Regions from separate parts of the Nocardia sp. NPDC058633 genome, predicted to be linked through region 1. Evidence: riboswitches for the same ligand, from Rfam matches in the RefSeq annotation. Region 1 holds a riboswitch; each other region holds the start of a gene.

What was found. Region 1 has a riboswitch for S-adenosylmethionine ahead of ACFWUR_RS27665 (rhodanese-like domain-containing protein). Riboswitches for the same ligand answer to the same signal wherever they lie in the genome.
Region 2: another riboswitch for S-adenosylmethionine. It lies ahead of ACFWUR_RS20005 (aminotransferase class V-fold PLP-dependent enzyme); the one in region 1 lies ahead of ACFWUR_RS27665 (rhodanese-like domain-containing protein).
Region 3: another riboswitch for S-adenosylmethionine. It lies ahead of ACFWUR_RS26865 (bifunctional o-acetylhomoserine/o-acetylserine sulfhydrylase); the one in region 1 lies ahead of ACFWUR_RS27665 (rhodanese-like domain-containing protein).

Annotation. Positions count from the first base shown of each region.
Region 1 is NZ_JBHXRA010000027.1:6,247-15,731, reverse strand. Features, by position in the region: gene ACFWUR_RS27675 (STM3941 family protein) at 1-57, opposite strand, end outside; gene ACFWUR_RS27670 (O-succinylhomoserine sulfhydrylase) at 116-1,324, opposite strand; gene ACFWUR_RS27665 (rhodanese-like domain-containing protein) at 1,335-1,751, opposite strand; SAM riboswitch class IV at 1,769-1,887, opposite strand; gene ACFWUR_RS27660 (hypothetical protein) at 1,933-2,391, opposite strand; gene ACFWUR_RS27655 (FAD-dependent oxidoreductase) at 2,582-3,970, shown strand; gene ACFWUR_RS27650 (amidohydrolase family protein) at 4,131-4,979, shown strand; gene ACFWUR_RS27645 (DUF456 domain-containing protein) at 5,026-5,508, opposite strand; gene ACFWUR_RS27640 (CaiB/BaiF CoA transferase family protein) at 5,645-6,742, shown strand; gene ACFWUR_RS27635 (hypothetical protein) at 6,821-7,192, shown strand; gene ACFWUR_RS27630 (PLP-dependent aminotransferase family protein) at 7,179-8,678, opposite strand; gene ACFWUR_RS27625 (hypothetical protein) at 8,741-9,004, shown strand; gene ACFWUR_RS27620 (methylated-DNA--[protein]-cysteine S-methyltransferase) at 9,042-9,485, shown strand, end outside.
Region 2 is NZ_JBHXRA010000014.1:136,965-146,449, reverse strand. Features, by position in the region: gene ACFWUR_RS20020 (Pls/PosA family non-ribosomal peptide synthetase) at 1-3,562, opposite strand, end outside; gene ACFWUR_RS20015 (MarR family winged helix-turn-helix transcriptional regulator) at 3,719-4,153, opposite strand; gene ACFWUR_RS20010 (DUF6183 family protein) at 4,376-5,494, opposite strand; SAM riboswitch class IV at 5,672-5,786, shown strand; gene ACFWUR_RS20005 (aminotransferase class V-fold PLP-dependent enzyme) at 5,828-7,144, shown strand; gene ACFWUR_RS20000 (Uma2 family endonuclease) at 7,256-7,891, opposite strand; gene ACFWUR_RS19995 (flavin reductase family protein) at 7,945-8,412, opposite strand; gene ACFWUR_RS19990 (YbaK/EbsC family protein) at 8,588-9,064, opposite strand; gene ACFWUR_RS19985 (crotonase/enoyl-CoA hydratase family protein) at 9,252-9,485, shown strand, end outside.
Region 3 is NZ_JBHXRA010000024.1:36,447-45,931, forward strand. Features, by position in the region: gene ACFWUR_RS26830 (DUF4349 domain-containing protein) at 1-656, shown strand, start outside; gene ACFWUR_RS26835 (DUF167 domain-containing protein) at 616-840, shown strand; gene ACFWUR_RS26840 (tRNA (cytidine(34)-2'-O)-methyltransferase) at 952-1,434, opposite strand; gene ACFWUR_RS26845 (DUF3017 domain-containing protein) at 1,481-1,807, shown strand; gene ACFWUR_RS26850 (oxygenase MpaB family protein) at 1,859-2,812, opposite strand; gene ACFWUR_RS26855 (TetR/AcrR family transcriptional regulator) at 2,967-3,602, shown strand; gene ACFWUR_RS26860 (homoserine O-acetyltransferase) at 3,607-4,752, opposite strand; gene ACFWUR_RS26865 (bifunctional o-acetylhomoserine/o-acetylserine sulfhydrylase) at 4,749-6,065, opposite strand; SAM riboswitch class IV at 6,147-6,257, opposite strand; gene ACFWUR_RS26870 (NADP-dependent isocitrate dehydrogenase) at 6,698-7,915, shown strand; gene ACFWUR_RS26875 (MFS transporter) at 8,245-9,393, shown strand; gene ACFWUR_RS26880 (hypothetical protein) at 9,435-9,485, shown strand, end outside.

The sequences.
Region 1 (9,485 bases):
GCGCAGGAGCGTCGGATAGTAGGACGTCGCAGGTTGTGCGACTCCCCCAGAAGTCATGGTCGCAGTGTAAATCGTTGGAAGCGAACAGCTTTGGTCATCGCGCGGATATTCGAGACTAGCTGAGGGCGTGGTCGAGATCCCCGAGGAGATCTTCGAGGTCTTCCAGGCCCACCGAGATGCGAACGACCCCGTCGGACAAGCCGATCGACGCGCGCCCTTCCGGGCCCATGGCTCGGTGGGTGGTGGTGGCAGGGTGGGTGATCATGGTTTTGGCGTCGCCGAGGTTGTTGGAGATGTCGATGATGCGCAGGCGGTTGAGGACCTCGAAGGCTCGCTTCTTGCCGTCGTCGCCGGCGAGAGCGAAAGTGACGACGGTGCCGCCGCCGGTCATCTGCTCCTTGGCGAGCGCGTGTTGTGGATGTGATTGCAGGAAGGGGTATTTCACCCAGTCGACCGAGGTGTTGGTCTCCAGGAACTCGGCCACCCGCAGGGCCGATTCGGTGGAGTGGCGCACGCGCAGCGGCATGGTTTCCAGGCCCTTGAGCAAGGTCCATGCGTTGAAGGGGCTCAGCGCGGGGCCGGTGTGGCGCATCAGCGTTTTGACGGGGCCATCGATGTAGTCCTTGGCGCCGAGGATGGCGCCGCCGAGGACGCGGCCCTGGCCGTCGATGTGCTTGGTGCCGGAGTAGACGACCACGTCGGCGCCGAGTTCGAAGCCGCGCTGGAGCAGGGGGGTGGCGAAGACGTTGTCCAGCACCACCTTCGCGCCCGCGGCGTGGGCGAGTTCGGTGACCTTGCGGACATCGACGAGGGTCTGCATCGGGTTGGCAGGGGTCTCGAAGAAGACCGCCTGGGTGGGGACCGAGAGGGCCTGCTCCCACTGTTCGAGGTCGTCACCGTCGACGAAGACGGTTTCGATGCCCCAGCGCGGGAGGATCTCGTTGCAGACCACGAAACAGGAGCCGAACAGGCTGCGGGCGGCCACGAGCCGGTCGCCCGCCTTCAGCAGCGCGCCGAGCGCGGTGAACACCGCCGACATGCCGGACGCGGTCGCGAAGGCCGCTTCGGCACCGTCGAGCACGCGGATGCGCTCCTCGAACATCGCCACAGTCGGGTTGCCGAAGCGCGAGTAGACGTAGTGCTCGACGTCGCCGGTGAACGCGGCCTCGGCGGCTTCGGCGCTCTCGTAGACGAAACCCGAGGTCAGGTACAGCGCCTCGGACGTCTCGTCGAAGCCGGAACGGCGCAGGCCGCCACGCACACCGAGCGTGCCCGGGCCCACGCCTTCGGGCAGTGGCTTGTCGAACGAACCACCGGTGATCATGCTCTTCTCCTTATGCCTGACGCCACGGAAGGCCGACCGCGCGCCAACCGGTGCTGCCACGCTGACCGAACGCGTCGGGTCCGCCTTCGAAACCGTCGAGCACGTTGTAGGACGGTGCCACGCCCGCCGCCGTCGCCAGGTTCGCCGCGTGCGCGGAGCGCTGACCCGAGCGACACAGGAACACCACCGGCGCGTCGTCGGGGCGGTCGGCGAGGGCCTGCTCGAGCTGCGCGCCGAACTCCGGGTTGCGCGTGCCGGTGCCGTCGACCCATTCGATGAAGTGGGCCGGGCGTTCGATGGAGCTGGTGTCGGGGATGCCGATGTGTGCCCACTCGCCTTCGGTGCGCACGTCGACCAGTACCGCACCGGGATGCTCGGTGAGCAGCTCCCACGCCTTCTCAGGGGTGATGTCGCCGGCGTAAGTCATGTCGATCCTCCTGCGTGAATCCGCTCTTGCCGTGCCGGAACTCCGGAACACACGGCCAGGTCGTCACCCGGAGCACCCCGCCGCGGAGGAGGGTTGCCGACCAGCGAGCCGGGGCTTGACGCTGGCACTCATGACCTTGCGATCTGAGATTGCCTCGGCACCGGTCATCGTGTCAAACGATTCAGAAGGTGCACACCAGCCACGCGCTGTCGACGCGGGTCAGTTTCCAGTTGAACGTCGAGCGGTTGCCGTCGACCACCACGGTCGCGTCGATTTTGGCGCGATCGCCGTTGACGGTCGCGTTCTCGAAACCCTTGCCGTCGATCGTGACAGTGGATTTCGGGCCACCGAGCTGTTCGCCGAGGCCGGAGGTCTCCTCGTCGAAGCCGGGGCAGGCCACCCCGGTCGGCGGACGCAGGTCGCTGCGCGAGCGGGCGTCGATATAGTTGGTGACGGCGGCCGCTAGCCGGTCGGCCTCTGTGACATTTTTCTCAGCGGGTGAGAGCAGTCCGCCCAGCACGATGCCGATGAGCACGATGATCGCCACCACCGCTGCCGCGACGAACGGGACGATGGAACGCTTGTCGGTCTGATCCACCACGACGGGCTGGTCATCCGAGCCTGTTTGCTCCTCGTTCATGCTGTAATCCTGACAGACCCGCGCGGGCAGCTACACCGCGCGCCGGGTGGCCGCGATGCCGCAGCTAGAATCGCGTTGATTGCGGCTGCTGCCGACGTCGATGGCAGCTGCCAGTAAGTCGGATAATCGACTTAGCCTAAGCTAAGTCGACGCCGTCAAATCAGTTCTCGACCAAAGGGTGCGCGTAGACATGACCGAACAGAGTGCAGCTACTCGCCCGCTTCGCATTGCGATCGTGGGCGCGGGACCGGCCGGTATCTACGCCGCCGACGCCCTGATGAAGTCCGATGCCGACGTGAGCATCGACCTCTACGAGCGCATGCCGGCACCCTTCGGCCTGATCCGCTACGGCGTCGCCCCCGACCATCCGCGCATCAAGGGCATCATCACCGCCCTGCACAAGGTCCTCGACAAGGACCAGGTGCGCCTGCTCGGCAACATCGACTACGGCACCGACATCACCCTCGACGACCTGCGCCAGTTCTACGACGCGGTCATCTTCTCCACCGGCGCCAACGCCGACCGCGCGCTGGCCATCCCCGGCATCGACCTCGACGGCTCCTACGGTGCCGCCGACTTCGTGTCCTGGTACGACGGCCACCCCGACGTGCCGCGCTCCTGGCCGCTCGAGGCCGAGAAGGTCGCGGTCCTTGGTGTCGGCAACGTCGCCCTCGACGTCGCGCGCGTGCTGGCCAAGACCGGTGACGAGCTGCTGGCGACCGAGATCCCGCCGAACGTCTACGAAGGACTCAAGGGCAACAAGGCCCTCGAGGTTCACGTCTTCGGTCGTCGCGGACCCGCGCAGGCCAAGTTCACGCCCCTCGAGCTGCGCGAACTGGATCACTCGCCGACGATCGAGGTCATCGTCAATCCCGAGGACATCGACTACGACGAGGGCTCCGAAGCCGCGCGCCGCAACTCCAAGCAGGTCGACATGGTCGCCAACACCTTGGAGCAGTGGGCCATCCGCGATCACGGCGACCGCCCGCACAAGCTGTTCCTGCACTTCTTCGAGTCCCCCTCGGAAATCCTCGGCGAAGACGGCAAGGTCGTCGGCCTGAAGACCGAGCGCACCCAGCTCGACGGCACCGGCAACGTCAAGGGCACCGGCAACTTCACCGACTGGGACATCCAGGCCGTGTACCGCGCCGTGGGCTACCTGTCGCAGAACGTGACCCAGCTGCCGTTCGACGATCAGGCGGGCACGGTGCCCAACGAGGCCGGTCGCGTGATCTCCGACGACACCGCCGAGGGCAACGCCCGGTTCATGCCCGCCACCTACGTGACCGGCTGGATCAAGCGCGGCCCGGTCGGCCTCATCGGCCACACCAAGGGCGACGCCAACGAGACCATCGCCTGCCTGCTCGACGACGCCAAGTCCTTCGCACCGGCCCCCAAGCCCGAGCTCGACGCCGTCACCGAATTCCTCGAGGGCAAGGGCATCCCGTTCACGACCTGGGCCGGCTGGTACCGCCTCGACGCCCACGAGCGCGCACTCGGCGAGCCCGAAGGCCGTGAGCGCGTGAAGGTCGTCGAGCGCGAGGACATGCTGCGCGCGTCCGAACCGAACAAGGCCTGAGCTGCCGCCGACCACACCATAGGTCCGCCATGACCGCACTCCCAGCCCCGCACGACCCGACCTCGAGGAGGGTCCGCCGCGAAGCGGCGGACCGCGGCCGTCCCGGTGGGGCCGCGAACGCGAGCGCGCCAGCGCGCCGAAGATAGGGCATTCTGTACAAGTGTTCGATGCCCACGTCCACATCATCGATCCGCGGTTCCCGCTGATCGAGAACGAAGGATATCTCCCCGAGCCCTACGTGATCGATGACTATCGAAAGCGCATGGGGCACTTCGACGTTCGCGGCGGTGCTGTCGTCAGCGCGTCTTTCCAAGGCGTGGATCAGACATATCTGAAGGCAGCACTGTCCGCACTCGGTCCCGACTGGGTCGGTGTGACCCGACTCGATCTCGACGCCACCGACGACGAGATCCTCGAGCTGGACAAGGCAGGCGTGCGAGCCCTGCGGTTCAACCTCAAGCGTGCCGCCGCCGACATCACCGAGATGACGTTGCAGGCACTACGCGCGCACGAACTGGCGGGCTGGCACGTCGAGCTCTACATCGACGGTCAGATGCTGGCCTCGCTGCAACCGGTGATCTCGAAGCTGCCCGCGCTCTCCATCGACCATCTCGGCATGTCCGAGGAGGGTCTGCCCTATCTGCTCGATCTCGTGGACCGCGGCGCGCGGGTGAAGGCGACCGGGTTCGGCCGGGTCGAGATGGACGTGGCCGAAACGCTGCGGCGCATCCACACGGTCAACCCGGGTGCGCTGATGTTCGGCAGCGATCTACCCGGCACGCGCGCCGGTAGACCGTTCGAGGACCACGATGTGGACCTGATCTCCCAGGTGGTCGGGGCGGACGTGCACGCGGTGCTCGAGGACAACGCCCGCGAGTTCTACCGGCTGCCCGCGGTGCGCCGCACGGAACCGGTGCCGCCCCGCGCGGAGAATCCGACCATCCCGATCCCGCGCAACCAACTGCCCGGCGCGGGCGAGCACACCCGCCCGTTGCCGGTCGTCGAGTAGTCGGTTCCCAGCTGGCTCGACCCGGCGTGTCCGCCTGCGCCTCTACTCAGCTCAAAATCGCGCCGGTGAACCACACTCCGGCGGCGATCAGCGCGCCGAACAGCTCGACCAGCATCGACAAGCCGACGCCCTTGAGCGCGTGCAGCGTCGCGGGCCAGGCCAGGTCGTTGGTCTTCAGGCGGTACAGCTCGGCCAGGTACACGCCGATGACGAAGCCGATGAACAGGCCGACGATCGGGATCACGAAGAAGCCGATGATGCCGAGCACCGCACCGGCCAGCAGGGCACGGTTGGACACCCCGGCTTCGCGCATCCGCCTGCCCGGCCAGGTGTACTTCACGACGCCGGACAGCACCAGTGCGACGGTCGCGATGGCCAGCACTGTCCAGGCCGTCGTGCCGCCGGTCATGAACGCCCACACCGCGATCGCCGCGAAGATGAGGATCACCCCCGGCAGAATCGGAACGATCACGCCGACGATGCCGACCAGAACGACGAGGCCGACAACGACCTCACCCCACACGCTCACTACCGGTCCTCCCGTTGCCGCGCCGAGTCGCGCTCGTGCGAATTCTCGCCCATGCTCTACCCGAGCCGCCACCCCAGCGCTATTGTCAGAGTGTCAATACCGTACCGATTCTTTGATACGAACTGAGGTCCGCCGCGTGAGCACGGAGTCCACCGCCAAGCAGGGGCCCCTCGCGGGCATCAAGGTCATCGAGTTGGCCGGCATCGGGCCGGGCCCGCACGCCGCGCTACTACTGGCCGACCTCGGTGCCGACGTGGTGCGCGTGCAGCGCCCGAACCAGCTGCCCGGCTTCATGGAACGCCCGCAGTGGCGTGGGCGAACGATCGTCGAGGCGAATCTGAAGGACCCCGCCGATGTCGCCGCAATCCTCGACCTGGTCGAGAAGGCCGACGTGCTGCTCGAGGGCTTCCGTCCCGGCGTCACCGAACGCATGGGCCTCGGGCCGGACGATGTGCTGGCCCGCAACCCGCGCCTGGTGTACGGCCGGATGACCGGCTGGGGCCAGCACGGCCCGCTCGCCGATCGCGCGGGACACGACATCAACTACATCTCGCTCACCGGTGTGCTCAATGCCATCGGGCGCAAAGGCGAGCGGCCGGTACCGCCGCTGAACATGGTCGGCGACTTCGGCGGTGGCTCGATGTTCCTGGTGTTCGGCGTACTCGCCGCGCTGGTGGAGCGGCAGAGTTCCGGCAAGGGCCAGGTGATCGACGCCGCGATGATCGACGGGGCGCTTTCCCTGTCGCACATGATCTGGGGCATGCGCGGGGTCGGCCTGTGGTCCGACGAGCGCGGCACCAACCTGCTCGACACCGGCATGGCGTTCTACGACACCTACGAGACCTCCGACGGCAAGTACATGGCCGTCGGCGCGATCGAGCCGCAGTTCTACGCCGAACTGCTGGCCGGGTTGGAGATCGATCCGGAAGGTCTGCCGATGCAGATCGACCCGAACGGTCAGGAACAGTTGCGCAAGCTGTTCACCGACAAGTTCCTGACCAAGACCCGCGACGAGTGGGCCGCGATCTTCGACGGCACCGACGCCTGCACCACGCCGGTGCTGACCTTCACCGAGGCCACCGAGAACCCGCACATCGTGGCCCGTACCGGCCTGATCGAGATCGACGGGGTGGTCCAGCACGCGCCCGCGCCGCGCTTCTCGCGCACGCCCGGCGGCACGCCCACTCCCCCGCCGACCATCGCGACACCGATCGAAACGGTCTGGGCTGACTGATTTACCGGGTGGTCGTCGGTAAAGTTCTCCCCTATCGACGGCCACCCGAGGATCCGAACCGCTCGAACGCCACCGAAGGTGCTCGCCGCCCTCATCGCGGTCACCACCTTCGGAGCCGCAGTGCTGTGCTTCCTCCTGGCTGAAGGACTCTTCGACGGCCGAAACGCCGAGACCGCCGAAAACCGTTGCCACAGTGAGGCGCCGGTGCCGGTGATGGTGAGTGTGCTGAACGGACTCGCGACCGGGTTGCTCCTTGCCGCCGCGATCTCGCTGCTGTGTTTGCTGGTGCTGCTGTTTCGCTATCCGTCCGAACGCGCCGGGGTCGCGGTGCCGCTGACCGCGGTGGGGTTGGTGGCATCGGTGCTGTTCATGTTCGGGGCGGGGTACGAAACCGTCCGCCCCGAGCAAGCAACCACGGGCCACAACCCGTGCGCGTTCAGTAGCAGGTGAGCGGCTGGAGTGGGTCGGCGGCGCGAGGGGTGAGGGCGTCGTAGGCGGCGGCGATGGATTTGACGGCGATGCGCAGGTCGGCCTCGGGGTGGGTGTAGGGCAGTCGAACGAAACGCTCGAAGGCGCCCTGGACGCCGAAACGGGGTCCGGCGGCGAGCAACACCCCGTGGTTGGGGGCGGTGGCGGCCAGCGCGGTGGAGACCGGGCTCGGGAGCTGAGCCCACACCGACATGCCCCCGGCACCAACCGCGATGTGCCAGCCGGGCAGGTCCTCGGCGACGGCGTCGAGCAGGGCGGTGCGCTGGGTGCGCAGCTGTTGGCGGCGCCGTTCGAGGATGGGTTCGGCGTTCTCTAGCAGGTGAACGGTGGCGAGCTGATCCATCACCGGGGTGCCGAGGTCGACGGTGGAGCGGATGCCGAGCAGCCTGGCGATCAGGGGCTGATTGGTCCGGATCCAGCCGACGCGCAGGCCACCCCAGAACGACTTCGACGCCGAACCGATCGAGATGATCTCGGAGCCCTTGGCGAACGCGGCGACCGGTGGCGGCATCGTCGTGTCCGACAGGTTGAGTTCGCCCATCGACTCGTCGACGACGACGGTCATCCGGGTGTCGCGGGCGATAGCGGCCAGCTCGGCGCGGCCTTCGGCGCCCAGCAGCAGGCCGGTGGGGTTGTTGAAGTCTGGAACCAGGTAGGCCAGGGTGGCCGCGGTTTGCCGCGCAGTACTGCGCAGGCCCTTGAGATCCCAACCCGCGTCGGGGAATTCGGGTCGCAACGGAATCGGGATGGGGCGGGCGCCGACATCGCGGATGGCCTCGATGGCGTTGGGATAGGACGGGTGCTCGATGAGGACTCGCGCACCGGGAGAGGCGAGCACGTTGAGCAGTAGCCGAAGTCCGTGCTGCGCACCGAGAGTTACCAGGATCTGTTCCGGTTCCGTCGGCAGGCCACGGGCGGTGTAGCGGCGGGCCAACGCTTCGCGGAGCGCGAGAATGCCGACCGGGTCCATGCCGTGGGTTCCGAGGTAGGACGGAATACCTTGCAGTGCAGTGGAATAAGCGTCGTGCAGCTCGGGCGAAGCCGGCATCGCCGCGTAGGTCATGTCGATGGTCGGCAGCTCCGGCTGCGCCATCAGTGCCATGATGCCGCGGCTGGGCTTGGCGCCGTCGTGCTGGATCGAGGGCGGCAACGCGACGGTGCTGCGCGAGCCCTGGCGACTGATCACGTAGCCGTGTTCGCGCAACAGCGAATACGTGGAGGTGATGGTGGTACGGCTGACGCCGAGGGTGCCCGCCAGATCGCGCTCACTGGGCAGCGCGACGCCGAGCGGAGCGCGACCGTCGTGGATCAGCAGGCGGATGGCCTCGGCCAGGGCCAGATAGGCGGGCCGGTGCGGGCGGCGTTCGGATTCGCCGTCGGTGTCGGGATCTCGCCACCGGCCGAGGTCTCTGGCCAGGCCCGCCGCGCCGATCACTCTTGTCGCCATAAAGACCAGTATTGCCCAGGTGGATATTTCTAAGCAAGGCCAGTGCGAGGATTCTTATTGGCATGACCAGTCTTCTTGCCATCGCCGTTGCCGTTGCCTTCGGGGTGGCGGTCTACCACTTCTCGCCCAAGAAGGGTGAGCTACCGTTCTGGCCTTTCCAATATCTGCCGCATGACCGGGCTTTCAACACTTACGACGAGCAGCGACTCTTCCGGGACCTGGATGCGATGCGGGTGCACGAGGCCGAGGACGATGCGGTCCAGTTGTCCGCAACTGGCCTTGACGATTCGCCGACTGACACGCAGCGGGGGCCGATCGCCGCGTGAGCGTGTCTTTGTCGGTGGGTCGGCGCACACTGTTGCCATGAGTGACTCGACGCAGACCGGGACGGTGGTCTCGGCACTGTTCGACACCGCTATCGGGCTGTGCGCGATCGCCTGGCACGGTGACGCCGTGGTCCGATTCCAGCTACCGGAGGCGAGCGAGGAGGAGACCCTCGCCCGGATCACCCGGCCGTTCGATGGCGCTCCCGTACCGGAGAGTGCGCCGGGGCCGGTGATCGTCGAGGCGATCGCCGGCATCCGCGCTCACCTCGACGGGGCGCTCGACTCACTGCGCTGGATCGAGGTGGATCTGCGTGGTGTGCCGGAATTCCATCGGGCGGTGTACGCGGTGACGCGCGAGATCGACCCGGGCCACACGCTCAGCTACGGCGAGATCGCGGCCCGCGTCGGCGCTCCCGGCTCCGCGCAAGCCGTCGGACAAGCGTTGGGACGCAACCCTGTTCCGCTCATCATCCCGTGCCAC
Region 2 (9,485 bases), on a different contig from region 1:
CTCCGAGTCCGCGCAGCCACAGATTCATCACCGGAGTACCCGTGGCGGCCCGCGCGAACCACGGCGCCGCGACGGTCTCGACGAAGGCGTCGGAGACCTCGTTGCGCCACACGAACGAGCTCCACAGCGGATACTCCACCGCGCGAATTCGCCCGACTATCAACCACTTCGCGGCGATCGCGATCGCACCGGCGAGCGCGCCCGCACCCATCAGTACCAGCCCGGAGACGAGCGCGGCGACCAGGTAGTCGGTGTGCTGGGCGATCAGTGCCAGCACGAGCAGCACGCCGAGGCCGATGGCGAAGGTCACCATCACCGGGATCAACCGGCAGGTCTCCACGAAGGCCCGCGCCAGCTTCAATCGCAGCGGCGGATCGAATGTGCGTGAGGTGTCGCTGGATTCGGTCGCGCGCCGAAGCCGCACCGGCGGGCTGCCCAGCCAGGACGAGCCCGCTTTGGCCTTGTTCGGCGCGGCCGAGAGCACCGCGACCAGGCCGTTTTTCGGGACGCGACGTCCGGGCGCGGTCATCCCGGAGTTGCCGAGGAAGGCGCGCTTGCCGACCTTGGATTCGCCGATGCGCAGCCAGCCGCCGCCGAGTTCGTAGCTGCCGATCATGGTGTCGTCGGCCAGGAACGCGCCGTCGGAGATCACGGTGAACTTGGGCAGCATCAGCACGGTCGACGCCTCGACGTTCTTGCCGATCTTCGCGCCGAGCAGCCGCAGCCAGACCGGGGTGAGCAGGCTGGCGTAGAGCGGGAACAGGAAGGTGCGCGCGGAGTCGAGCAGGCGTTCGGTGGCCCACACCTGCCAGCCGGTCCGGCTGCGCACCGGGTGGTAGCCCTCGCGCAAACCGATGCTGAGCAGTCGCACCGCGAGCACGGTGGCCACGGCGTACACCCCGAGGCTGAGCAGCGTGGCGAACGGCAGCACGGCGAAGCCACGCAGGGCGGCGGCGCCGACGGTGGTCTCCTCGCGGACCCACCAGGCGATGAAGGTGCCGCCGACGGCGAGGCCGAACACGGGCATCGCGGCCAGCACCATCGACGACAGGCCGAACACGACAAGCCAATGCCTGGCGCGTTCAGGGGAGTGGTCGGGCCAGCGGCGCGGTGCCTTACCGGTCTTGGTGGCAGGCGAACCCGCCCACTCCTGTTCACCCTTGACCTTGCCCGAGACGGCGGAGCCGGGCGCGATCTCGGCCTTCTTGCCGATCTTGGTGCCGGGCAGCAGGATCGAACGCGCGCCGATCACCGCGCCGTCACCGATGGTGATGCCGCCGATGTGCACGAGGTCGCCGTCCATCCAGTAGCCGGACAAGTCGACTTCGGGTTCGACGCTGGCGCCGTCGCCCAGTTCGAGCATGCCGGTGACCGGGGGCAGGCTGTGCAGGTCTACGCCCTTGCCGATCTTCGCGCCGAGTGCGCGCGCGAACGGAACCATCAGCGGTGCGCCGGACAGGCTTTCGGCACCGCTGGCTTCGGACAGCCGCACCGCGGCCCACAATCGCAAGTGCACCGCCGAGCCACGAGGGTAGGAACCGGGACGCAACCCGGCGAGCAGGAGACGGGCGCCTGCCACACAGATCGTCATCCGGCCGATCGGCGAGATGAACAGCACGAACGCCAGCAGAATCCACCACCACGACAGGCGCGGCAGCCACGGCAGCGACCCCGACCAGCCCGCGATGCCCGACACGACGGTGAGCCAGGTGACCCACTGCAAGCCGGTGAGGGTGGTCAGCGGAATCGTGGCCAGCACCTGGGTGATCTGCGCGCGCAACGGTGTCGGTGTCACGACTCGCACGTCGACGGCCGCGACCGGTGCGCTGCCGTCGAGCAGTTCGACCAGCGAGCCGAGGCGCGGGTGGTCGTAGAGATCGGCGACGGTGACGTGCGGGTACCGCTCGCGCAACGCGCCGACGAGTTGCGCCGCCGACAGCGAGCCGCCGCCGAGGTCGAAGAAATCCGCGTCCAGGTCGGTGGCTTCGGCGCCGAGGATCGCGTCCCACAGGTTCGCCACCCAGGCCGCTGTGCCGGACAGTCCCGTCTCGGCGGGCTCGTCGCTGCTGGGCAGTGGCCAGGGCAGGGCGTCGCGGTCGACCTTGCCGGAGGTGCGGGTCGGCAGGTCGGCCACGATCGCCAGGCGCGGCACCAGCGGAGCCGGAAGCTGTTCGGCCAGAATCTCTCTGGCCTTCTTCACGTCGAAATCAGGACCGGCGCCGGTGAGGTAGCCGACCAGGATCTTGTTGCCCGCCTTGGTGGTTCGGATGGCGGCCGCCGCCCCACTGACCCCGGGCAGATGCTGGAGCGCGTTGTCGAGCTCGCCGAGTTCGATGCGCCGACCGCCGATCTTGATCTGGTCGTCGGCGCGGCCGAGGAAGATCAGGCCCTGGTGGTCCTTGCGCACCAGATCGCCACTGCGATAGGCGCGTTCCCAACCGAGCGAGGGCAGCGCAGCGTACTTCTCGGCATCCTTGGCGGGATCGAGGTAGCGGGCCAGGCCGACGCCACCGATCACCAGTTCGCCGGTCTCGCCTTCGGCCACCGGGTTGCCCTGCGGGTCGACGACGGCCAGATCCCACCCGTCGAGCGGCAGACCGATCCGCACGGGCATCTCGCCGGTGAGCAGCGCGGCACAGGCGACGACGGTGGCCTCGGTGGGGCCGTAGGTGTTCCATACTTCGCGGTCGGCGCCGGCCAGTCGCTCGGCCAGCTCCGGCGGCACGGCTTCGCCACCGAAGATCAACAGCCGCACCGACTCCAGTGCCTCGGCGGGCCAGGTCGCGGCGAGTGTCGGCACCGTGGAGACGATGCTGATCTCGCGTCGCATCAGCCACGGGCCGAGGTCGGCGCCGGTGCGCACCAGGTCGCGCGGGGCCGGGACCAGGCAGGCGCCGTGGCGCCAGGCCAGCCACATTTCCTCACAGGAGGCGTCGAAGGCCACCGACAGCCCGGCCAGCACGCGGTCGCCGGGGCCGATCGGGGCCTCGCGTAGGAACAGCCGCGCCTCGGCGTCGACGAACGCGGCGGCGTTGCGATGGGTCACCGCGACACCTTTGGGGGTGCCGGTGGAGCCGGAGGTGAAGATGATCCACGCGTCGTCGGCGGAGGTTGGCAGGGTGTTCCAGTCGTGCTCGCCTTCGGCGGTGGTGGCCGACTCGATGCCCTCGCCGGTGGCGATCGCGCTCACCCTGGCCTCACCGAAGACGAGCTTGGCGCGCTCCTCGGGATCGTCGGCGTCGACGGGTACATAGGCGGCGCCGCAGTAGAGCACGGCCAGGATCGTCACGTACAGCGCGGCGGAGCCCGACGGCATCCGCACGCCCACCCGGTCGCCAGGTCGCACGCCCGCTTCGGTGAGCTCGGCCATCCTGGCCTCGATGGTGGTGATCAACTCCATGTAGCTGAGCACCACGGTGCCGTCGTCGATGGCCGGCGCGTCGGGGTGGGCGAGGGCGGTGCTGGTCAGGATGTCGACCAGGGTGCGCGGCGGCGCGGCGAGATCCGCGCGCAACAGCGGGTCGCGCAGGACCGCCGGTACCTCAGTGCGTGGCTCGAGCATCGTGCTCAGTCCACCTCTCATCGGTTGACCCCCATCGGTGGTGTCTGTTGTTTCATGATCGGGTTACCGGAGGGCAAACAGGATGGTCACCAGATGCCAACGGTACTCGGAGTCGGTATGGCCGGACGGCAGCCACAGGCGCGCCGTCGGCGCTGATCACGACGGCGATTCCGGCAGCTCGCCGAGGGCGGTGACCGCCAGCCGGTGCAGCATCCGCTGTTCGTCTTCGTCGAGGCGGCTGAGCACGCGCGCGGTGGCCTCGGCGATCAGCTTGTCGGTGCGCTTGCACTGCTTGCGCCCGGCCTCGGTGATCCGGAGCCGATATTTGCGCCGATCGGTGCCGTCGCGGGTGCGTTCGACCAGGTCGGCGCGTTCCAGCGCATCGATCAGGCGGACGACTTCGCTGCGGTCGATACCGAGCGCGTCGCCCACCTTCTTCTGCGTCAGGTCGGCGTTTTCGGAGATGAAGGTGAGCACCCAGTGATCGCGCAACGGGAGGTCGATCTCGGCGTGCAGCGCCTTGGTGAGCCGTCCGAGCGCGTACACCGGGTAGCGCGGCAGGCCGCGGACGGAGTTCGTGTTCGTGGACATGAGAGGAACTCTAGCAAATGGTGGAGTGGCCCAATCATCTCGTGTGTCCATCATGGGGTGATCAGATGGTTGAGAACTGGGTGTAAGCAGGCAACTCGGGGCAATTGTCGCGCTGAATCTCCGACCGGGATGGCGGGCCGCGGGGGATCGCGGACCGGCGCATCCCTGGGCGGTACCGCCGCGGGCCGAGGCCGACCGGGCTCGTCGGCCGTGGTGGACCTGTCAGTCGGTGTCGGTGGCGGCGAGGACGGACAGGGTCGGCTCGGGGGTGAGGACGGCGATGCCGATATCCCACGCGACGCGCTCGAACCAGGCGGTATCGGCCTCGAAGGTGTACCAGTGGCAGTCCTCGGCGAGGCGGGCGATGTGGTCGACGGCGTCGAACTCGGTCGCACCACACAGTGCGCCGAGTGACCGCCAGGCGTGGAGACGGCCGAAGGCGGCGCCCGCGCCGGAGTTGTAGGCGCCGCCGTTGGCCGCGGCGGCGAACAGGATCGACCAGACCCGTGCGGGTGTCGACGGGGTGACCACCAGTTCGGTGGCCGACGGGTGTCGGGCGCGCAGGCACTCCAGCGACAAGGTGTCCAGCAGGGCCGCGGTAGTGGTCGGGTCGGGGATGCTGCGGAGCGCGAAGGTGCGGGCCTCGATGCGCCCGTTGGATTCTCGCTGCCAGTTCGCGACAGCCTGCTCGAGCTGGGCGGCAACCGCGGGCTCGGTCGTTTCCTCGGCGCGGGGGAGCGCGAGCCGGGTGTGTCTGCTCAGCGCGGGGGAGTCGTCGGCGGAGAACGGCAGCCCGACACTGGAACCGTGCTTGTTGAATTGGCGCAGGGCAAGGCTGTTCTCGTAAGGCGTGCGTTCCAGTGGAAGCGCGCGCAGCGGATGACCCGACCAGTGCGCTGAACTCGCCCACCGCAGGATCTCATCGTGCTCGGTCACGGTGATGCCGCGCAGGATGAACTCGTGTAGCAGGCAGGCACGCAGCTCGTCCGCGATCGGCCCCACCGCACCCGCCTGAGCGAACGCGGCGATCGCATCCTCGGGTTCGAGCGACCCGGCCAGCCTCGCCGCCAGTGGACCCGCCTGCTTCTTCTCGGGCTTCGTCGCCGCCACTATCCGAAGAGCCGCCGCCACCTTCTCCGGAGTCGATGCGTGCAGCAGCGTTCTCGAGCAGTCGTCGACGATCCAGTTCCGGGCGCCGTATGTCGCCGCCGCGGTACTGCCCAGTGCGACGACGAACTCGATATCGCCTGCGGCAACGCTTCTTTCGATGCGATCCCGAATGCCGCGAAAGTCGGTCAACTGGGGAAACTCACCGATGATGTGGTCGATTTCGGCCTGCACGAGCCCAGCGTACGTATCGCGGAGCAGGCCTGCGGACCACCGTTGTCCAGCTACTCGGCGGATGCGTGCGCCCAGCCCTCGGCGAGCGTTCGGACAGGCAGGGAAGTGCCGCCGGTTCGCGGCGACTCGCGAACGGGTGGTTGACAGGTTCGGCGATCGTCTGCCACTCTCGGTTTAGGTCACGAGTACCAGCGTTCAGCCCCGGCTTGCTGGTCGGCAACCCTCCTCCGCGGTGGGGTGCTCCGGGTGACGACCTGGCCGACGTCCGAATCGGGCGCGGCAAGCGCGGACCACCTCTTCTGGAGCGGGTCCCTGAGCCGACGGGATTTCGTCATGACTGCTATAATCGACCCCACCTGCGCCGTCGCCGCTGTTTCCGGCGCCGACCTGCGCGTACCGCTCGTTCAGGGCGGCACCAGTTCCTACGCCAACTTCGACTACGCGGCGAGTGCGCCCGCGTTGAAGCAGGTCACCGACCGGATTTCGCAGTTGCTGCCCTTCTACGCCAGCGTGCACCGGGGTGCGGGGTACGCCTCGCGGATCTCGACCGAGTGCTACGAGGCTTCGCGTGGCGCGGTCGCCCGCTTCCTCGATGCCGACGACGACCAGGTGGTGGTCTTCACCCGCAACACCACCGATTCGCTGAACCTGCTGGCCGGGTGCGTGCCGGGGGAGACCGTGGTGCTCGATATCGAGCACCACGCGAACTTTCTGCCGTGGACCGAGCGCGGTCGGCGGGTCGTGCGGGCCGCCGACACCGTCGAGGAGACGATTCACCGTGTCGTCGCCGAGCTGTGCAGCAAGCCCGCCGCGCTGCTCGCGGTGACCGGGGCGTCCAACGTCACCGGTGAAGTGCTGCCGCTGCAACGCCTCGCGACCATCGCCCACCTGTGCGGCGCGCGCATCCTCGTCGACGCCGCGCAGCTGGCTCCGCATCGGCGGATCTCGCTGCGCGAGACGGGGATCGACTACCTCGCGTTCTCCGGGCACAAGCTCTACGCGCCGTTCGGATCGGGTGTGCTCGTGGGTCGGCGGGACTGGCTCGACGCGGGCGAGCCGTATCTCGCCGGCGGCGGCGCGGTACGCGATGTCGGTGTGGCCGAAGTCGAATGGGCTTGCGCGCCGCAGCGGCACGAGGGCGGTTCGCCGAATGTGTTGGGTGCGGCCGCCATTGCCGCCGCCTGCGACGCGCTCGCCGCCATCGAACCAGCCGAACTGATCGCCCACGAACGCTTCCTGGCCGACCGTCTCCGCGACGGCCTGGCCGCGATCCCCGGCGTGAACCTGGTCAACATCTGGTCCGACAGCCCCGACTGCGTGGGCATCGTCGCCTTCACCCTCGCCGACTACGCCCCAGGTCAAGTCGCCGCGTACCTCTCGGCCGAACACGCCATCGGCGTCCGCGACGGCCGATTCTGCGCCCATCCGCTCCTGGCGAGCCTGGGTATCGATGCGGCCCTCCGCGCCAGCATCGGCCTCGGCACCACCGCTACCGACGTCGACCGCCTGATCGACGCCGTCGCCACCCTGGTCGCCGACGGCCCCGCCTGGACCTACGCCGCCACCGACGGCCACTGGAACCCCACCCCCGAAACCCGCCCGCTCACCGCCTCGTCCCCCGACGGCGCGGCCCCGTGCCTGATCGGCTGAATCGGTAGTTCGCGATATCGAGTCGAGTGTCGGCCGTTGAGAACTGTTCTCGGCGGCCGATATCCGGTGATCGGATCAAACAGCCTGCTGGGAGCTGTTGTCCGACGGATGTCAGTCGAGGTCCGCGTCGAGGGCGTCCCAGGTGATGGTGACGTCGAGTGGGTCGGAGATCGCGATCGCGGTGGAGCTGTGGGAGCGGAAACGGGTTTCGGTGGTGACATAGGCGCCTGCGGTATTGAGGCGGAGGATCTCGATGGACTTCACGCGGCCGTCGTTGTTCTCCATGCGGACGATCCAGTACTGCTCGATACCCAGACGGGCGTATTCCGCTCGTTTGTCCACACAATCGGCGGTAACCGTCGCCGGAGATACCACTTCGACGACCAGAAGAGTGTCGCCCGCTGTCGGTGTGGTCTTCCACTTGTCGCGGGGGTCTTCGATGCAGCGGTACACGATGGCGTCGGGGCGACGGAAGTTGAACGGGACCTCGGAGACCAGCATGTCCAGTTCGCCGCTGGCCTTCAGGCAGGGTTGCCCGGTGCCGCGTTTGCGGATCGCTTCCCGTAGGGACTGTTTGATCACGTCGGCGATGGCGATGTGATTCGGCGAGGGTGAGTCGCAGTGCACCAGCAGGCCGTCTTTGACCTCGATCACCCGAGCGAGGTCGTCCGGCAGCGCCAGATACGTGTCCAGGTCTATACCCGGAACACCGGCGCGCAACCACGACCAGTCGTATGCCTCGCTCACCGGACCAGCACTAGCCGGAGCGGGCCACCCACCGGTCGACGTCGACGATCCGATCAGGTGTCGAGTGCGGTGGGGCGGTGGTATTTGCCGTTGTAGTACAGCAGCGGTGCTGCTGAGGGAGACTCCTCGGTTTGGTCGTGGACGCGGGTGACCAAGCCGACGGCGAGGGTGTGGTCGCCGAGGTCGATGAGTTTGTGCAGCGTGGTGCGCAGCCAGATGGGGGTGCCGTGCAGCACTGGTTCGCCGGTGTCGAGGGTGGTCCAGAGGGAGCGGTCGGTGAAGCGGTCGGCTGCTGTGCGGGAGAAGCGGTGGGCCAGGTGTTGTTGGTGTTCGCCCAGGAAATGGATGACCACCGAGTCCGCGGCTCGCAGTGCGTCGATGCTCGACGACTTGTGCGCGATGTTGAACGACACCAGGGGCGGTTCCAGCGACAGCGAGGCGAACGAGGTCGCCGTGAAACCCACGGGTCCGCTCTGCGCCCCGAGCGTCACCACCGTGACGCCCGCCGGGTAGTGGCGCATCGAAGCTCGATACTGCTCGGCGGTGATCCCACTCAGATCGTCGGGAACCACCAGTCCGGTCTCAGAAGGTTGCACATCGCCCACCGCCCCAACCTACGCCCGCGCTCGCGGGGTGTCCTCACGCCCGCGGTGTCCGTGTGATCCGACTCCACGCGAACGGCAGGGGAAACCGGACTCAGTCGATCTCGAGAGGCAGTCCCGCGGTGATGCGGACGAGTTCGCGAAAGTTGGTGCGGAACAACGTGTTCGGGTGCCCCCCGGCTGCCCAGATCTCAGGGTGCGCGGCCAGGGCGGTGTCGACCCAGGTGGGGAGGTTGGTGGGGTGGCCCAGGGGGGCGGTGCCGTCGATGGGCTGGCCCGTGATGCGTTCGACCAGGGCTGTGGGGGCGGGGGTGAGGGTGCCTTCGAGGCGTTTGCCGGTGCGGGCGAGGTCGACGCGGTGGTGATCGGCCACCAGGAGCAGGACGGGGTCGTTGTCGAGGAGGAAGACCTGGGCGGTGAGGATCGCGGTGGGGTGGGCGCCCATGGCGCGCGCGGCATCGGCCGCGGTGAGCGCCGGCGTCTCGGGGCAGACGATGACGCCGTGGTGCCCGCGGGCGATGAGAGTTTCCGCGACCCGGCATGCGACCGGCGGCAATGACGACCTGCGCATGTCATCCAGAGTAGAGGGATTGCGGGGAATGTGCTGTGTTACTGAGGGTCTGGGAACGAGACTTCGAGGTTTGGTTGTCCGCCGTCGCGCGACGGACCCGCCTCGGGCAGGGTTCGGTGGTGTGGCGGATCCGAGGTGCGCAGGGCTGGGGCCTCGAGGAGATGGACGGCAGGCGATAATCCAGGGCATGAGTGAATGGAAGGCCTTTACCGTCGAGATCGCCGACAACGTTGCCCAGGTCACGCTGACCGGGCCGGGTAAGGGCAACGCGATGGGACCCGATTTCTGGCGCGAGTTGCCGGAGGTCTTCGCCGAGCTCGACACAGATCCGCAGGTGCGGGCCGTGGTCGTCACGGGATCGGGCAAGCACTTCTCCTACGGTCTCGACCTGGCCGCGACCGCGGGGACACTGGCGCCGGTG
Region 3 (9,485 bases), on a different contig from region 1:
GCACCGTCACCCGGATCAGTACCGATCGCGACGACGTCACCATGCAGTGGCAGGACCTCGACGCCCGTATCCGCGCCCTGCAAGCCTCCGTCGACCGGCTCAAAGCGCTGATCGCGGGCGCCACCAACACCGCCGACCTGATCGCCGCCGAGGAGGCGCTGTCGAGCAGGCAGGGCGAACTCGACAGCCTCACCGCGCAGAAGCGCAGTCTCGACGATCAGGTCGCGCTGTCGACGCTGACCATCACCCTCACCGCCGACGACAAGAACGCACCCGGCGATCCGGACAATTTCTGGGACGGCATCGTCGCGGGCTGGCATTCGCTGATCGACTGGTTGCAGGACGCGATCGTCTTCGTCGGCAAGGCCCTCCCGTGGCTCGGCTTCCTCGCCGTCATCGGCGCGGTGGTGTACGCCGCACTGCGACTGCTGCGCAGGCGCCGCACCGGCATACATACGACCGCCGCATCGGCGACCACGACCCCGCCGCCCGCTGCACCGGCAACGACCGCACCGGCAACCGCTGCGCCCGCAACCGCTGCGCCCGCAACCGCTGCGCCCGGAGCCGCCGCGTCCGGCACGACCGAACCGACAGCGCCCGAAAAGGAGACCCCCGGTGCCCACAGTGCGGGCGACGATCAAACCGAACAGCCGTAAAGGCCCCCTCGTCGAGACCGCCGAAGACGGCACCCTCACCCTCTACGTCCGAGCCCCGGCCGTAGAGGGCAAGGCGAACAAGGCCGCCATCGAACTACTCGCCGAACACTTCGGCGTCACCAAGTCCGCCGTTCGCCTGACCGCAGGCGCCACCTCACGCTCCAAGCGCTTCGACATCGACTGAGAACCTCGTCAGATGTTCACCAGGCCATCAGGGATTTTCGCTCTCGGGCGATGCCGCCATGGTGGCCTGGTGATCAAGTGACCGAATAGGTATCCAGCGCGGGCTCTGGGATCAGACCGAGCCTGGAAACCCCAACTGTCGCCAGGCTTCGTACACCGACACTGCCGCCGCGTTCGACAGGTTCATCGAACGCCGCCCCGGCAGCATCGGGATGCGCACCTGCTCGGTGATCCGCGGATCGGCCAGCACGTGCGCGGGCAGCCCGGTGGGCTCGGTGCCGAACAGCAGCGCGTCGTTGTCCTGATAGGCGACATCGGTGAAGCGGGTGGTCGCCTGGGTGGTGAAGGCGAACACGCGCCCCGGCCCGATCGCCGCGAACGCCGTCGCCAGGTCCGGATGCACGGTCACCACCGCGAGGTCGTGATAGTCCAGCCCAGCCCGTCGCAGCTTGGACTCCGACAGATCGAAGCCGAGCGGTTCGACGAGGTGTAGCGCGCAGCCGGTCCCCGCGGCCAACCGGATCGCATTGCCGGTATTGGGCGGAATCACGGGCTCGTGAAAGATCAGGTGCAGCACAGCGGACCACTCTGTCATGCGCCACCCCGTCCGCGCGCAGGCGGTATCTGGAACAATCGGGCTCGTGAACGAGGCGGAGACGACCGGCAAGCACCGGGTCGCGCGGTTGAGCGCGGGGGAGCAGTACCTGCGCAGTCATCTGCCGATGACCGTGGTGACCGCGCTGATCGTGATCGCGGTCGGCTTCGTCGCGTGGGATCGGTGGCGTCGCGGCGCGCTGATCTTCGGCAGCGCGGCGCTGGTGGCCGCCGCGTTCCGGCTGTGCCTGCCCACCGTGCAGGTGGGGTTGCTCGCCGTGCGCAGCCGCCCGTTCGACGTGGCCGCGCTCACCGCGCTCGGCAGCTCCATCGTGTTCCTGGCCGCCACCATCAACACTCTCGGCGTCAGCTGAACAAGGCCGGCCGCGCCATCGACGCGTCCGGTCCCTCGATCATGTTGTCGTTCAGGCAGTTTCGGTGACGGAGTCCCATATGCTCCGCACACCCTGGCTGCCGTAGAGCTCGCGGGCATCGCGCGGAGTGATCGTCGAGAGGTTCTCGGGTGGAGCCGAACGGGCGTGCGCGGCGAAGATCTGCCCGGTCATCGGCGCGATGAACGGCGCCGCGTGGATCAGCACCCAGTTGTCCCGGCGCGCGGCGACCCAGGCGATCACCTTCGCGGGGATGCGAACCGACACATCGACCAGGCGCGGCAGGTCGAACCGGCCGAGCTTGCGCATCCACCTCGGCAGGGTGGGAATCGTCGCCAGTGACAGCAGCCTGGCACCGATCGCGAACGCCCAGCCCTTGTTCGGCGGTGTCCACAGCAGGTAGTGCATGGCCTGCACCGCCCGCTCGGTGACGCACAACTGTGGTCGGACCCGTGCGAAGTAGGCACGCACTTGTTCGCGATTGCGCGGCACATCCGACGGTTTGCAGGTCTGTAGTTCGGCGGCGATCACGCACTCGGCCCAGTACCGATCCTCCTCGGCCGGGCTCAACGGGCCCGGCCCGTACATCTCGTAGGCCTTGAGCACCGAATGCCACCCGGTGACGTGGATCCACAGCTGTGCGTCGGGGCTGTTGGCGCTGTAGCGCTTGCCGCTGACCGGTTCGATGCCTGTCATCGGCGCGTGCACCTTCGTCAGGTGTTCGGAGGCCTGGATGGCGGTGCGGCCGTCACCGAGCGCGACCAGCACGAAGTAGGCCAGCGTGTGATCCAGCCGGACCGCGGGGTTGTCGTAGATCCCCTGCGAATCGGCGACCGCGGCGGTCAGGAACGGATCGAAATGCTCGAGGGTGACGGCGCGCTGGAAGCCGATCAGCGCGGTCGGCGACCCCCACACCTTCCAGCTGGGAGAGCCCGGCCCGAAGAAGCCGTAGTCGTCGCGGCGCAGGGTGGACGGATCGAAAGCCATTGCACATGCTCCTTTGCAGTGCCGAGGCAGCACCTCGAAATTGAATACAACACGACCGTAGCAATGACGTGCGGATAATACAACGGCTGCGTAGGATTTGTGTGAACGGGTCTGCGGCGAGGTACCCTCCAGGAGGGAAAGGCAGGTGGGGCGTGTGACCGCGACACGGGATCAACGACCGCGACGCCGCTATGCCCCGCGCCTGCCGCCGCGGGAGCGGCGCGCGCAACTGCTCGACGCCGCGTTCGCGGTGCTGGGCCGGATGGAACTGCACGAATTGAGCATGGAAGCCGTCGCGCAGGAGGCCGGTGTCGGAAAACCGGTGCTGTACACCGTGTTCAAGACCCGTGCCGAACTCGTCGAAGCGCTGCTGGAACGTGAACGGGAACGCGGACTCGAGCAGATCGCCGACACGCTGCCGCAGGACCTGCTCGACACCGATCCGCTGGCCGCCGCCTCGGCGACGGTCGAAGCGTTCGTCGGTGTGGCACTGGAGAATCCGACCCGCTGGCGACTGATCCTGGCCACGCCCGCCAGTGCCCCCGACGAATACCGTGCGGCCCTACGGGCTTCGCGCACCGACATCCTCGAGCGTGCGGAATCGCTGGTCCGCATGGGCATTTCGCTGTCGCCACGCTGGTCGGACATGGATGCCCCACTGCTCGCGAACTCCACCCTCACCGTCGCCGAGATGCTCGGCCGACTGGCCGTGAGCGAGCCGGGAGAGTATCCGCGGGAACGGCTTCAGGCCTACGTTCGCTCGATCGTCACCCTGCTGACCGGGCCGTGACGCCTCAGCGGTTCTCCCGCGCCAGGCGCATCGTCTCGGTGAGCAACTTCGACACAGCGGCCGCCTCGGTGAGGAACCCGTCGTGCCCGTCGCGGGAATGCACGATCTCGAGCCCCGCGCAGCCCGGCAGGCCTTCGGCCAGTTCGGCCTGGGTGTGCAGGGGATACAGCCGATCGGAGTCGACCCCGCCGACCACGCACGGCACCGACGTCGAAGCCAGCGCGGCCGCGATGCCGCCGCGCCCGCGACCCACATCGTGGCGGTTCATGGCCTCGCTGAGCAGCACATAGGTGGCCGGGTCGAAGCGCTGACACAGCTTGTCGGCCTGGTGCTCGAGGTAGCTCTGCACCGCGTAGCGCCCGCCGGTCCACGGGTCCTCGTCGCCCTGGGCCGTGTTGGTGAAGCGGTGGTCGAGTTCGCTCTCGGTGCGGTAGGTCAGGTGCGCGATGCGCCGGGCCAGCCCCATGCCGGTCATCGGCGCGCGGCCGGTGCCGTGATAGTTGCCGCCCTGCCAGTCGGGATCGGCGGCGATGACGGCCATCTGTGTGGTCTGGGTGCCGATCTGATCGGCGGTGGCGCGGGCGCCGACGGCCAGCACGAGCGCCGCCGAGACCCGCTCGGGCAGGCCGATGATCCACTCGAGCACCCGCATGCCACCCATCGAGCCGCCGACGACCGCGCCGAGCCGCTCGATCCCGAGCACCTCGAACAAGCGCGCCTCGGCGGTCACCTGATCGCGGATGGTCAGCTCGGGAAACCGTGCGCCCCAAGGCTTTCCGTCGGAGGCGAGCGAGGACGGGCCGGTGCTGCCCTTGCAACCGCCCAGCACGTTGGTCGCGATCACACACCACTCGTCGGTGTCGATCGGCGCGCCGGGCCCGACCATGCCCTCCCACCAGCCGGGCGCCCCGTCGGGCCCACCGACGACATGGGAGTCGCCGGTGAGCGCGTGTTCGACGAGCACCACATTGTCCAGCGCGGGCGAGAGCTCGCCCCAGCGTTGCACCGCCAGCCGCACATCACCGACCACGGCGCCGTTCTCCAGCGTCACGTCCCCGATGGCGACCAGACCGACTCGCCCGTCCGGCGGCGGCAGCAGGGCCACCCCGGTTCCGGGTCGGGCGATCGGCGATTCGGTGCTCACAGTCACGTCGTCGCCGCCGCGAACCCGGCCCGCAGATCGGCCAGAATGTCGTCGATTCCCTCGATGCCCACCGCGAGCCTGACCAGGCCGGGAGTCACGCCGGCCGCCAGCTGCTCGCCGGGCGTCAACTGCGAGTGCGTGGTCGACGCCGGGTGAATCACGAGAGAACGCACATCACCGATGTTAGCTACATGGCTGTGCAGGCTGAGCGCGTCCACGAACTTCTTGCCCGCGTCGACACCGCCTGCCAGCTCGAACGCGACGATCGCGCCCGCGCCCTTGGGTGCCAGCTCCTTGGCCCGCGCGTACCAGGGTGAGGACTCGAGGCCGGCGTAGAACACCGCGTCGACACCCGGCTGCTCGGCGACGAACTTCGCGACCTTCTCGGCGTTGCTGACGTGGCGTTCCACGCGCAGGCTCAGCGTCTCGATGCCTTGGGCGATGAGGAAGGCGTTGAACGGTGAGACCGCCGCACCGAGATCGCGCAGCAACTGCACGCGCGCCTTGAGCGCGAACGCGGGCGCACCCAGATCGGCGAACACCGCACCGTGGTAGCTGGGATCGGCCTCGGTGAAACCGGGGAAGCGCGCGTTGCCGTCGGCGTCGCGCACGGTCCAATCGAAGGTGCCACCGTCGACGATCACACCCGCCACGGCCGCGCCGTGCCCACCCAGGTACTTCGTCGCCGAATGCACGACGATGTCGGCGCCGTGCGCCAGCGGCTGGATCAGGTAGGGGGTGGCGACGGTGTTGTCCACGATCAGCGGAATGCCGTTCGCGTGCGCGACACCGGCGATGCCGGGAATGTCGAACACCGCGCTGCTGGGGTTGGCGATGGTCTCGCCGTAGAACGCCTTGGTGTTGGGCTGGATCGCCGCCTCCCACTGCGCCAGATCATCGGGATCCTCGACGAACGAGACCGTGATCCCCAGCTTGGGCAGCGAGTAGTGGAACAGGTTGTACGTGCCGCCGTAGAGGTGCGGGCTGGACACGATGTGATCGCCCGCGCTCGCCAGGTTCAGGATCGCGTAGGTCTCCGCGGCCTGGCCCGAGGCCACCAGCAGCGCCGCGACGCCGCCTTCGAGCGCGGCCACTCGCTGCTCCACCGCGTCCTGGGTGGGGTTCATGATCCGGGTGTAGATGTTGCCCGGTTCGGCGAGACCGAACAGCGCCGCGGCGTGGTCGGTATCGCGGAAGGTGTAGGAGGTGGTCTGGTAGATCGGCAGTGCCCGCGCGTTGGTGCTCGCGTCGGGGGACTGGCCGGCGTGGACCTGCTTGGTCTCGAAGGACCAGTTCTCGGGCAGGGAAGAGTCGGTCATGTCGTACTCCAGTGGGTGTCAGTCGGGGGATCTCGTCAACTGGGTCGGATCGACTGGCAACAACACATGGGGGCCTCCTGCAGTGCGCGCTTGCTCTCGACTTTCGAGAGCCCGGTCATCACCCGGAGCACCCCACCGCAGCTGGAGGGTTGCCGACCAGCGAGCCGGGGCTTGGCGCTGGTACTCATGACCTTGCCGTCATGTTAACCGGACATCGCCCGCGCGCGGAAACTTCCCCCGCATTTCATCGCCCAGATCACTCGTTCGACGGTGTGGCAGGCCTCGGCGTGTCGTCGTGTACAGCGGATCGGAGCACGGTCCGACCCGGCCGACCGGACTCGCACCGCCGCTCCCGGGGCGCGGACTCAGTTGTGTTACTACTCAGTAGCCGGTCAAGGCCCGATCGGTGCCGACGTGGCCGCCGGGGCGGAGTAGCTTCGAGGAGTCCCGCACAGCGGGCCCTCCCATCGCGGTGAGGTACGGGACAGCAGTACGCTCGTCTTGTTTGCACCACACGTCCCGCAGACAACGCGGGGCATATACGTTGTCTGTTGGAACTGCTGGGGTCCGCTCACAAGCGTGTTCGCCTAGCCGTGCAATAAGGGCACCCACCGAGGAGGACACGAAGATCCATGTCCAAGATCAAGGTTGAAGGCACCGTCGTAGAACTCGACGGCGACGAGATGACCCGGATCATCTGGCAGTTCATCAAGGACAAGCTGATCCATCCCTATCTCGACGTGAATCTCGAGTACTACGACCTCGGCATCGAGTACCGCGACAAGACAGACGACCAGGTCACCGTCGACGCGGCCAATGCCATCAAGAAGTACGGCGTCGGCGTGAAATGCGCCACCATCACCCCCGACGAAGCGCGGGTGAAAGAGTTCGGCCTCAAGAAGATGTGGCGCTCGCCCAACGGCACCATCCGAAACATTCTGGGTGGCACCATCTTCCGCGCGCCGATCATCATCTCCAATGTGCCCCGTCTGGTGCCCGGCTGGACCAAGCCGATCATCATCGGCCGTCACGCCTTCGGCGACCAGTACCGCGCCACCGACTTCAAGGTCTACGAGGCGGGCACCGTCACGCTGACTTTCACCCCGGAAGACGGCAGCGAGCCGATCGTCCACGAGGTCGTGAAGATGCCCGAAGACGGCGGCGTCGTCATGGGTATGTACAACTTCCGCAAGTCCATCGAGGACTTCGCGCGCGCGTCGTTCAACTACGGCCTGCAGCAGAACTACCCGGTGTACCTCTCCACGAAGAACACCATTCTCAAGGCCTACGACGGCATGTTCAAAGACGTCTTCCAGGAAGTCTTCGACGACGAGTTCAAGGCCGAGTTCGACGCCGCGGGTCTCACCTACGAGCACCGCCTCATCGACGACATGGTCGCCTCCTCCATGAAATGGGAGGGCGGCTACGTCTGGGCCTGCAAGAACTACGACGGCGACGTGCAGTCCGACACCGTGGCCCAGGGCTTCGGCTCGCTCGGCCTGATGACCTCGGTGCTGCTCACCCCGGACGGCAAGACCTGCGAGGCCGAAGCCGCCCACGGCACGGTCACCCGGCACTACCGCCAGCACCAGCAGGGCAAGCCGACCTCGACCAACCCGATCGCGTCGATCTTCGCCTGGACCCGCGGCCTCGAACACCGCGGCAAGCTGGACAACACCCCCGAGGTGATCGGCTTCGCGCAGGCGCTCGAGGACGTGGTCATCAAGACCGTCGAGGGCGGTCAGATGACCAAGGACCTCGCCGCGCTCGTCGGCGGGGACCAGGGCTACCTGAGCACCGAGGAATTCCTCGGCGCGCTCGACGTGAACCTGGCTCGCGCTCTGAAGTGAGATAGCCCCGGTTCGCGACCGCGAACCCGCCCGGCTGTGAAGGTGCGCTTGTCCGCCTCTCCGTGTTCCAGGCCAGGCTCGAGTGACGTGAGATCTGCGTCGGCGGCCTGCGGACAGGTGGTGTTTCGGTTTGCTCGACCCGGTGAGTTACCCATGTTCTCGCGAGATCAGTGGGTGGCTTGCCGGGTCGTTCTTGTTCGGGGTGTGGTAGCTCACGGTCTCCTCGGGTAGCGAATGGGCACCTACCCCCGTTGCATGGAAGCGTGACTTCCTCCATCGCCGTTCCCGATCGCCTCGACGAGCCACGCACCAGCTGGCATGTCCCGGCGATGCTCGCGTTGGCGCTGGGTGGATTCGGGATCGGGACCACCGAGTTCGTGACCATGGGGTTGCTGCCCGATATCGCGCGGGCCTTCGATATCTCCGAGCCCTCGGCCGGGCACGCGGTCTCGGCGTACGCGCTCGGGGTCGTTGTCGGTGCGCCGCTGATCGCCGCGCTGTGCGCGCGGGTGGCGCGCAAGAAATTGTTGATCGTGTTGATGGTCGCGTTCACCGTCGGCAATATCGGGACCGTGCTCGCGCCGACCTTCGGCACGCTCGTGCTCGCCCGCTTCGTGTCCGGGCTCCCGCACGGCGCGTACTTCGGTGTCGCCTCGCTGGCCGCCGCCACGCTCGCCCCCGTCGGGCAGCGGGCCAAGGCGGTGGCGGCGGTGATGCTCGGGCTCAGCGTGGCGAATGTGGTCGGTGTGCCGGGCGCGACCTGGCTCGGTCAGCACTTCGGCTGGCGTGACGCCTATGTGGTCGTCGCCGTGATCGGGATGGCGACGGTGGCCGCCCTCTGGCGCTACGTCCCCGCCCTGACCAGCATGAAGATCACCAACCCACTGACCGAGCTCGGTGCGTTGCGTCGCCCGCAGGTGCTGCTCACCCTGGCCGTCGGCGCGATCGGCTTCGGCGGCATGTTCGCCGTCTACACCTACATCGCCACCACCATGACCGACGTCGCGGGCATGCCCATCGGCGCGGTGCCGCTCGTGCTGGCCCTGTTCGGCGTCGGCATGATCGTCGGCAACATCGGCGGCGGCATCCTCGCCGACCGTGGCGTGGACCGCTCGATCTTCGTCGCCATGATCGCGATGGTGGTGATCCTGGCCGGCTTCGTCCTGGCCGCGCACAACCCCGTCACCGCCGCGATCGGCGCCTTCCTCGTCGGAGCCTCCGGTGCGTCCTTGGCCCCCGGCCTCCAAACCCGCCTCATGGACGTAGCCGCCGACGCCCAGACCCTCGCCGCCGCCCTCAACCACGCCGCCTTGAACATGGCCAACGCCGCAGGGGCCTGGTTGGGCGGCCTGGTCATCGCCGCGGGCCTCGGTTACACCGCCCCGGCGATGGTCGGCGCCGTCCTCGCGGTAGCCGGCGTCGTCCTGTTCACCCTGACGGTGTTCCTGCAACGCCGCTCGGCACACAACACGCCGTAACCGATTGGTACCCTTCGTCGCCTCGACATACGGTGCCCCGCATGCCGAGCCACCTGCACGAAGGTTTGCTTGACCTGTTCCGCACCGATCTC